DNA from 2 places in the Shewanella sp. 10N.286.51.B8 genome. Region 1 is predicted to be linked to the other one. Evidence: riboswitches for the same ligand, from Rfam matches in the RefSeq annotation. Region 1 holds a riboswitch; the other holds the start of a gene.
What was found. Region 1 has a riboswitch for lysine ahead of lysC (lysine-sensitive aspartokinase 3). Riboswitches for the same ligand answer to the same signal wherever they lie in the genome.
Positions count from the first base shown of each region.

Region 2: linked by a shared signal. The riboswitch ahead of AB4160_RS19015 (Na+/H+ antiporter NhaC family protein) and the one ahead of lysC (lysine-sensitive aspartokinase 3) in region 1 are both predicted to bind lysine.

Region 1 is NZ_JBFRKG010000018.1:123,582-127,784, reverse strand. It holds gene arcA (two-component system response regulator ArcA) at 1-336, opposite strand, end outside; gene AB4160_RS08420 (DUF3293 domain-containing protein) at 1,040-1,477, shown strand; lysine riboswitch at 1,895-2,071, shown strand; gene lysC (lysine-sensitive aspartokinase 3) at 2,320-3,669, shown strand; gene AB4160_RS08410 (succinylglutamate desuccinylase/aspartoacylase family protein) at 3,687-4,203, shown strand, end outside.
Region 2 is NZ_JBFRKG010000063.1:8,714-12,916, forward strand. It holds gene AB4160_RS19005 (electron transfer flavoprotein subunit beta/FixA family protein) at 1-590, shown strand, start outside; gene AB4160_RS19010 (electron transfer flavoprotein subunit alpha/FixB family protein) at 593-1,516, shown strand; lysine riboswitch at 1,914-2,134, shown strand; gene AB4160_RS19015 (Na+/H+ antiporter NhaC family protein) at 2,212-3,768, shown strand.

The DNA.
Region 1 (4,203 bases):
GATAGTTAATTCACGTGGGTTAAATGGCTTAGTGATGTAGTCATCAGCGCCAATTTCTAAACCAAGGATCTTATCAACTTCGTTATCACGGCCAGTAAGGAAAATAAGGCCAATGTTATTAATTTCACGAAGTTCACGGGCTAATAATAAACCGTTTTTACCAGGAAGGTTGATATCCATAACAACAAGATTAATCTTATTATCCTGCATGGCTTTATGCATTTCTGCGCCATCGTTTGCTTCAGTTACTACATACCCTTCGGCTTCAAAAATACTACGTAGAGTATTACGGGTTACAGCTTCATCTTCAACAATAAGAATGTGTGGGTTTTGCATGTCATTTACCTAAATTAAAAACAATTCGATTCTAGTCATGTTGCACTAGGGCTGTGGCGTTATATAGCTAAGAAAACGCCGATAATTTATAAATTCACGATAGGTGTTTATCTATGTCTGCCCTGAACAAAACACGCTTCATGACTAACTACATTATATAAACCAGTTTAAGGCACTAATATTTATCGCACATCTATAAAAGAGTTATACGTGACGTAAATTTTGATCATAAAAAATCAATATTCAGATCGTATGCTGAGCTTGAGTAAGCTCACAACCTGTCAAAATATCTGTAAAACCGATGATTCATATAAACTAAGAGATTAAATTGCTGATTAAAGTTCCTTCGCAACCTAATTTTGTCCTACATTTATATTCAGTCTTTTAAAATGTAGAACACATTTTAAAAGCTTGAACACTTTACCAAGATTTAATTTCAGTAAATGTAGTCGCTTGTGTCACAACTTAGCGTTATGTAGCAAAATCTAGCTAGTGTGAGATATTGTACTCGTTTTAGGCATTTGTTAACAAATGAAATGTTAACAAATTTACGGGGAAGATTTGTTACAAAAATGCTTTTTGGTGTAAGCTTATGATTTTTAAGTCAAATATAATTATTGTTCTTGTGACTTACATCACACAGGGTGTTGGTCCAAGTCTTGGTTTGCTACACTGAATTGGTCTTAATTGAGAAAAATAAATGATGAATAATTCAATAGATAACCTTTGGTTTAAGTATCAAGGGACCCAATTTCTACTTACTCAGCGCCTTTCTTACGCTGTCCCCTTCGCCATTGTCACCGCCCATAATCCCTTAGGCAGCCAATTGAATCCGTGTCAAAACCGTTTGTTAGATAGGCGACTTCAACGGAAAATTCAGCAATTTAATAGCCCCTATCGTTGCTTAATTGGCGCGGCGCCAGACTTATCTCATATGGAAAAAAGTTGGGCAGTCTTTATAGAAAAAGACCAAGCGTTAGCGTTAGGCCGAGAGTTTAAACAGCTCGCTATTTACTATGTTGATAATGGGGTGTTGTCATTACTTGCCTGTGGTGAAGCACCTGACAAGGAAGTGTTAATTGGCGAGTTTGGCCCACGAACGGTTTTAGTTAATGAATTACCTGATTTGCACGATGAATAACATGATCGGCGATTAAGTGACATTTGTATCAGTTATCGAGGATGTTTAATATCAGTAACTCCTTCTATAGGTACTTAGTTAAGTGCCTTTTTTTATTGTTATTTTTATATTTTTATTAGGGCAATGGCTATTTATATACTGTTGAAACTTGATTGTTAATATTGAAGCTTAATTGTGCAGTTTAGTTGAAGGTTTTAACTCAATAACCTCGAGTTTACATTGAGGTTATTACTTTTTATTTTTTAATCACTATTGTTTTATATCACTTTTTTGTTTCAAATTATAAATAACAGCTTACATGATACTATTTTGAGCTCAGTGTCTCTATTTACGTATTGTGTTATTTGACGACTTTATGGCATATCCCAATTGACTTGAGTTGTTATTTATTGGTATTTTCATGCTCTTCCTGTGGGAAGAAACAGAAGAGGAGCGTTAGCTAGGTAGTAAGTTCGAGGAAAACCAATTCCTATGACAGCTTATGAGGGAGATTAGCGCCGAGGTACTGGTATGTTTGGTTGGCATTCGGTATCGGTCGTTTAGGTTGAATCCTAGCGATTGTCACCTATTTTTTGGTGGAGAGCTTCTGGTGAAAGATTGCTGTTTCCCTTCTTTAAGGGTGCGTTATCACTGCACCAGGCTCTTCGAACGAAGTAAGTTCGGAGTGTAATCATGTTTTTACGTATTAAATTTCAAGTTGTTCCAATACTGTGTACTCAGTTTATGTCTACTCAGTCCATGTCTACTGAAAGTATGTTTAGTCAAAGTTTGTCTGCTAAAACTTTGTCTACTAAAACTTTGTCTAGTAAAAGTTCGTCTGCGAATGTCGTGGAGGTATCAGCATGAGTTTAGTTGTTGCTAAGTTCGGTGGCACCTCAGTTGCTGATTTTGACGCCATGAACCGCTGTGCGGACATTATTTTAGCCAATGCCAATACCCGCGTCGTTGTTGTTAGTGCTTCTAGCGGTGTCACTAATTTACTGGTTGAGTTAACTCAAGCCAATGTGAACGACCAACGCCGCTTAAGTTTAGTCACTCAAATTGCTAAAATTCAATATGACATTGTTGATAAGCTGGCGCGTCCACAAGATGTAGCTGCTACGATTGATAAGCTATTAAGCAGAATGGCAGTGCTTAGTGATAAGTTAGTGCTCGATAGAAGCAAAGCCATCATTGATGAGCTGTTATCCATGGGTGAGCAATGTTCATCATTGTTGTTCTCTGCGGTTATTCGCCAAAAAGGCACGCCATCAAGTTCATTTGATGTGCGCCAAGTATTAAGAACCGATAGCCATTTTGGTAAAGCAGAGCCGCAAATTGAGCAAATTGCGCTCCTAGGCGCGGAGCATTTACAGCCGTTATTGGCTCAGCAAGTGATCGTGACTCAAGGTTTTATTGGCGCTGATGAAGCAGGCAACACCACCACCTTAGGCCGTGGCGGCAGTGATTATTCAGCTGCGTTATTAGCTGAAGCCTTAAAAGCAGATGCGGTAGAGATTTGGACTGATGTGGCCGGAATTTATACCACTGACCCACGTTTAGCGCCTAATGCGAGACCTATCGCTGAAATTAGCTTTAATGAAGCGGCTGAGATGGCTACCTTTGGCGCTAAAGTATTACACCCTGCGACGATTTTACCGGCCGTGCGTCAACAAATTCAGGTGTTTGTTGGTTCCAGTAAAGCACCTGAACAAGGTGGAACTTGGATCCGTCATCAAGTAGAAGATGCCCCGGTTTATCGAGCTGTGGCTCTAAGACGCGATCAAACTTTATTAAACCTGCATAGCTTACAAATGCTCCATGCTCAGGGCTTTTTAGCGCACACCTTTGCCACGCTTGCTAAGCATAAAATTTCAGTTGATTTGATTACCACCTCAGAAGTTAATGTGTCACTAACGCTTGATAAAACCGGTTCTGACTCCAGCGGGCAGGGGTTATTAAGCGAGTCATTACTGCAAGAACTATCACAAAATTGCCGTGTAAGAGTGGAAGATAAATTAGCTTTAGTGGCGATTATTGGTAATCAAATAGCGTCAACAGCAGGTATTTGCAGCCGAGTTTTTGGGGTACTTGAACAGCATAATGTGCGCATGATTTGCCAAGGGGCTAGCCCACATAACTTATGTGTTCTCGTCGCTGAATCTGAAGCCGCAGATGTGGTTAACTCTCTGCACCAAAACTTATTTGAATAATTGCTAACGTGGCAGGTATGACATCAGTGAATTCAATTACAGAACAGGCTAACGATTATTCAGCCACCATGTCTCGGGTTGAAGTGGGAGAGCTTGCCACAGGCCAAGCGTTAACGGCGCCACTGTTTAGCTTTAAAGGCTCAGATGACGCCGCGCCCAGTGTTTATATTCAGGCCAATGTTCATGGGGCTGAAGTGCAGGGTAATGCGGTGATACATCAGCTGATGACTTTACTGCAAGACTACACTGTATTAGGCGATATTCACTGCGTGCCATTAGCCAACCCTTTAGGCATTAATCAAAAAAGTGGCGAGTTTACCTTAGGGCGATTTGATCCTATCACTGGGGTGAATTGGAACCGAGAGTATTATGATCAGTCACTTGATATTGCGAGCTGGTTCACTGAGCATCAACACTTTGCCGACAAGGACTTGTTTAGTGCTTTTAGGCAAACCTTAGTCAATAATTGCCAGCAACGTTTAGCCAACCTTTGGGGTATTAGTACCGGGCATCGCTTAGCGGTGACATTACAAC
Region 2 (4,203 bases), on a different contig from region 1:
GTGTTACGGAAATTGTTGTGGTCACTATTGGAGCTAAAAATGCTCAAGAACAATTACGTACCTCGATGGCGCTTGGTGCCGACCGTGCTATTCATGTCCTGACTGATGACGAGTTAGTGCCGTTATCGATTGCTAAAATTTTAAAAGCGGTTCAAGAAAAAGAACAAGCAGAATTAGTGATATTTGGTAAGCAATCTATTGATGGCGACAATAACCAAACCGGTCAAATGCTAGCTGCATTAACGAATATGCCTCAAGCAACGTTTGCATCAGAGCTAACATTAACGGCAGACAGTGCAGAAGTAACCCGTGAGATTGACGGCGGCTTACAAACAATAAAAATGCCATTACCAGCGGTGGTTACGGTTGATTTACGTTTAAATGAACCTCGTTACGCATCATTACCTAATATTATGAAAGCTAAGCGTAAGCCATTAGAGACACTTTCAATTGATGATTTAGGCGTAAGCTTAAAAGCACATCAAACCATTATAAAAGTCACCCCTCCAGCTGAGCGTAAAGCTGGCATCATGGTGAATTCAGTGGCTGAATTAGTTGAAAAGTTAAAAAATGAAGCGAAGGTGATCTAATTATGACTATTTTAGTATTAGCTGAACATGATAACGCAAGCTTAAAATTAGATACCGCTAAAGCAGTAAGCGCAGCGGTTGCCATTGGTGGTGATGTGCATGTGTTAGTTGCTGGTAGTGATTGTGCTGCAGCAGTTACCGCAGCGCAAGCATTAACAGGCGTAAGCAAGGTATTAGTTGCTGATAATGCTGTGTATCAAGCGCAACTAGCAGAAAACCTTTCACAGTTAGTGGTTAACCTTGCAGGTGATTACGAACATATTATTTCTGCGGCTAGCAGTGTCGGTAAAGATACCCTGCCACGAGTCGCGGCGTTATTAGATGTGGCGCAAGTTTCTGAAGTGATTGAAGTTGTAAGCCCAGATACCTTCGTGCGTCCTGTTTATGCCGGTTCGGCATTAGCGACAGTGCAAAGTTTAGATGCGGTTAAAGTGCTAACAGTACGAACCAGTGCTTTTGATGCCGCAACCAATGACGGCAGTGCAGAAGCGGTTATGGTTGATTTTGTTGCCACAGCAGCGGCAGAATTTGTTTCGCAAACATTAACTGAATCAGAGCGTCCTGAGCTTGGCAGTGCTGGGGTGATTGTTTCCGGCGGCCGCGGTATGGGCAGTGGTGAGAACTTTGCTATTTTAGAAGCGCTTGCTGATAAATTAACTGCTGCTGTTGGTGCTTCGCGCGCAGCTGTTGATGCTGGCTTTGTACCGAATGATTTACAAGTAGGACAAACTGGTAAAATTGTCGCACCTGATCTGTATATTGCTGTAGGTATCTCAGGGGCTATTCAGCATCTTGCTGGTATGAAAGACTCTAAAGTCATTGTGGCAATCAACAAAGATCCTGAAGCGCCGATTTTCCAGGTTGCAGATTATGGTCTGGAAGCTGATTTGTTTGAAGCGATCCCTGAGCTAACTAATTTGCTATAGTCCTTAATTAGAGCCCTTAATTAGAGCCCTAAATAATGCTCTTTATAATAGGATTATGGCTTACGCTAGTTTTTTAGTGAGTTAATATCCACTAATAAAAAACGGCACTAAAAGGCTTTTACCGAGAGGTAAAAGCCTTTTTTAATGTTCCGTAGATAGTTGCTGCCAATTTATACTAATGCGTTGTTATTTGCGGTGCTGTTCTATCAGTGAGCAAAAATTACCACTGCGTTAAATATGAACCCTTGCTAATAAAAGGTTACACTGGTGCTGCGTCAATGTGCGCGGTTTTAGTTGTGATGTTATATATCACAAGATAATCAAGTTTTATCTGGCAATGATGCTACTGCTTATGTTTGTATGATGGGGTGTTGATATACAGAGCCTTTCTGTTGTTAGCATAAGTAGAGGTGCATTAAGTATCAGTACGGGTGAGTTGGGTGATGCCAATAACTTATTCGGAAAGGATTTAGTGCCGAAGTAAATGGATTCTATCAAAACCATTTATTGGGGCAGTTACCGAAAGGGACTGCACTGTCATGGTAATTTCTATCCGAAAGGGTAGAAGAATATATATCGACAACGATATTGATATTACTGTGGAGTGCTACTGAAAAGAATTTCGTTTACGTATTCAACGTAAACTTGCCTTATCAGTTATTCTCCATTCGTACTCAACGAAGAAATTATAAGAAATGATGATAACAAGTTACGCCGATTCGGCTCTCTCGCTTTTGCCACCAGTAGTGGCTATTTTGCTCGCAGTATTAACTCGCCGAGTCTTACTTTCATTGGGCTTAGGTATTATCACCGGGGTGTTTTTACTCGGTGATTTTTCAGTTAGCGCTGCAGCCTCAAATTTACTGACTACCGTCACGGGTCTAGTTTGGGATGATGGCGCGCTCAATTCATGGAACCTACAAATTTTAGGTTTCTTGGTGATTTTGGGCATGATCACGGCATTAATCACGGTAAGTGGTTCAGCTCGCGCCTTTGCTGATTGGGCTCATCAACGTATTCGCAATAAACGTGATGCCAAGTTGATGACTATCTTCCTTGGTGTTGTAGTGTTTATTGATGACTACTTTAACAGTATTGTGGTGGGATCTATTGCACGTCCAATCACCGACCGTTACCACATTTCACGGGCTAAATTAGCCTACTTATTGGATTCAACAGCGGCACCAATTTGTGTTATCTCGCCTGTTTCAAGCTGGGGGGCGTACATTATCGCCCTGATCGGCGGGATTTTAACGGCTCATGGCTTTGCTGATACAGGGCATTTAAGTGTGTTCCTGCAAATGATCCCAATGAACTTTTATGCCATTTTTGCATTATTATTATTGGTGTGTGTGGCGTTATTTGGTTTAGATATTGGCCCAATGCGTAAGCATGAACAAAATGCCCAAAAGGGTGAGTTGTTCGACGAATCTAAAGGCTTACCACCAGGAGCCACAGCCGATTTACCAGAAGCGGAAACCGGTAAAATCATTGGCTTATTCTTACCTATATTAGTGTTAGTTGCGGCAACCTTCTATTTCATGGTGGCGTCAGGCGCTGATGCATTATCAGCTAATGATTTACCCTTTAGCATTTTAGGAGCATTTGAAAATACTGAAGTGAGCTCGTCACTATTTTACGGTTCACTGGTGGGGTTAGCGGTCACCTTAGTATTAACTGTGAAGCAAAAAATTGCTCTGCCTATGGTGTTCACTGGCATCAAACTTGGCGCTAAATCAATGCTACCTGCCATTTATATTTTGTTATTTGCTTGGACGATTTCAACGGTTATTGGCAACCTTGAAACCGGTAAATACATGGCCAGTTTAGCCACAGGCAATATTCCATTTGCGATGCTACCTGCAGTATTATTTTTATTAGCAGGCCTAACCGCATTTGCAACCGGCACCAGCTGGGGTACCTTCGGTATCATGTTGCCAATTGCAGCTGATATGGCGATGGGCAGTGATAGCACTATGATGTTACCTATGCTTGCAGCCGTGTTATCTGGTGCAGTATTTGGCGATCATTGTTCACCGATTTCAGATACCACTATCTTGTCGTCAACGGGGGCGAGTTGTCACCATATCGATCACGTAATGACGCAATTACCTTATGCGTTAATCGTGGCGGTCATTAGTATTATTGGCTACGGTGTATTAGGTTTTACCGCGTCAGTGGCCATGGGCTTGGTCACCTGTAGTGTGCTATTTGTATTAAGCGTTATTGGACTGAAGTTGATCACTAAATAGCGTAAGCTAACTCGGTTTGATTTAAGCTTATCGCGAACTTTAGATATAGCTAGCTTGTATGAAAATGCCGCTCAGATGAGCGGCATTTTTTATGTTTTAAAATCAAGGCTGCATAATAAAGTGGTATATATAAGCTAAATATCTAAGTCGAATCACTAGAGTGAACCTCAAAGGTTTAAGCTCACATGTTTTGTTTATGCAGCAGTTATTGTTAGCGAAGAGAAGCTGCGATTAGCACTGTGAGTGAATGACTGTTTCTGCCAATGGTGAGTGCAAGGGTTAGCAATTATAGGGATTAACAGGTACTGCTAATCAGCGTACTCGGATCTAGGTGAAAATTGAGATAAAAAAATGCCGCTCAAATGAGCGGCATTTTTAGGATTTAAGTTTAAGTGCTAAATAAAATTAGCTTCAACCAAACTTAAATGATGTTAA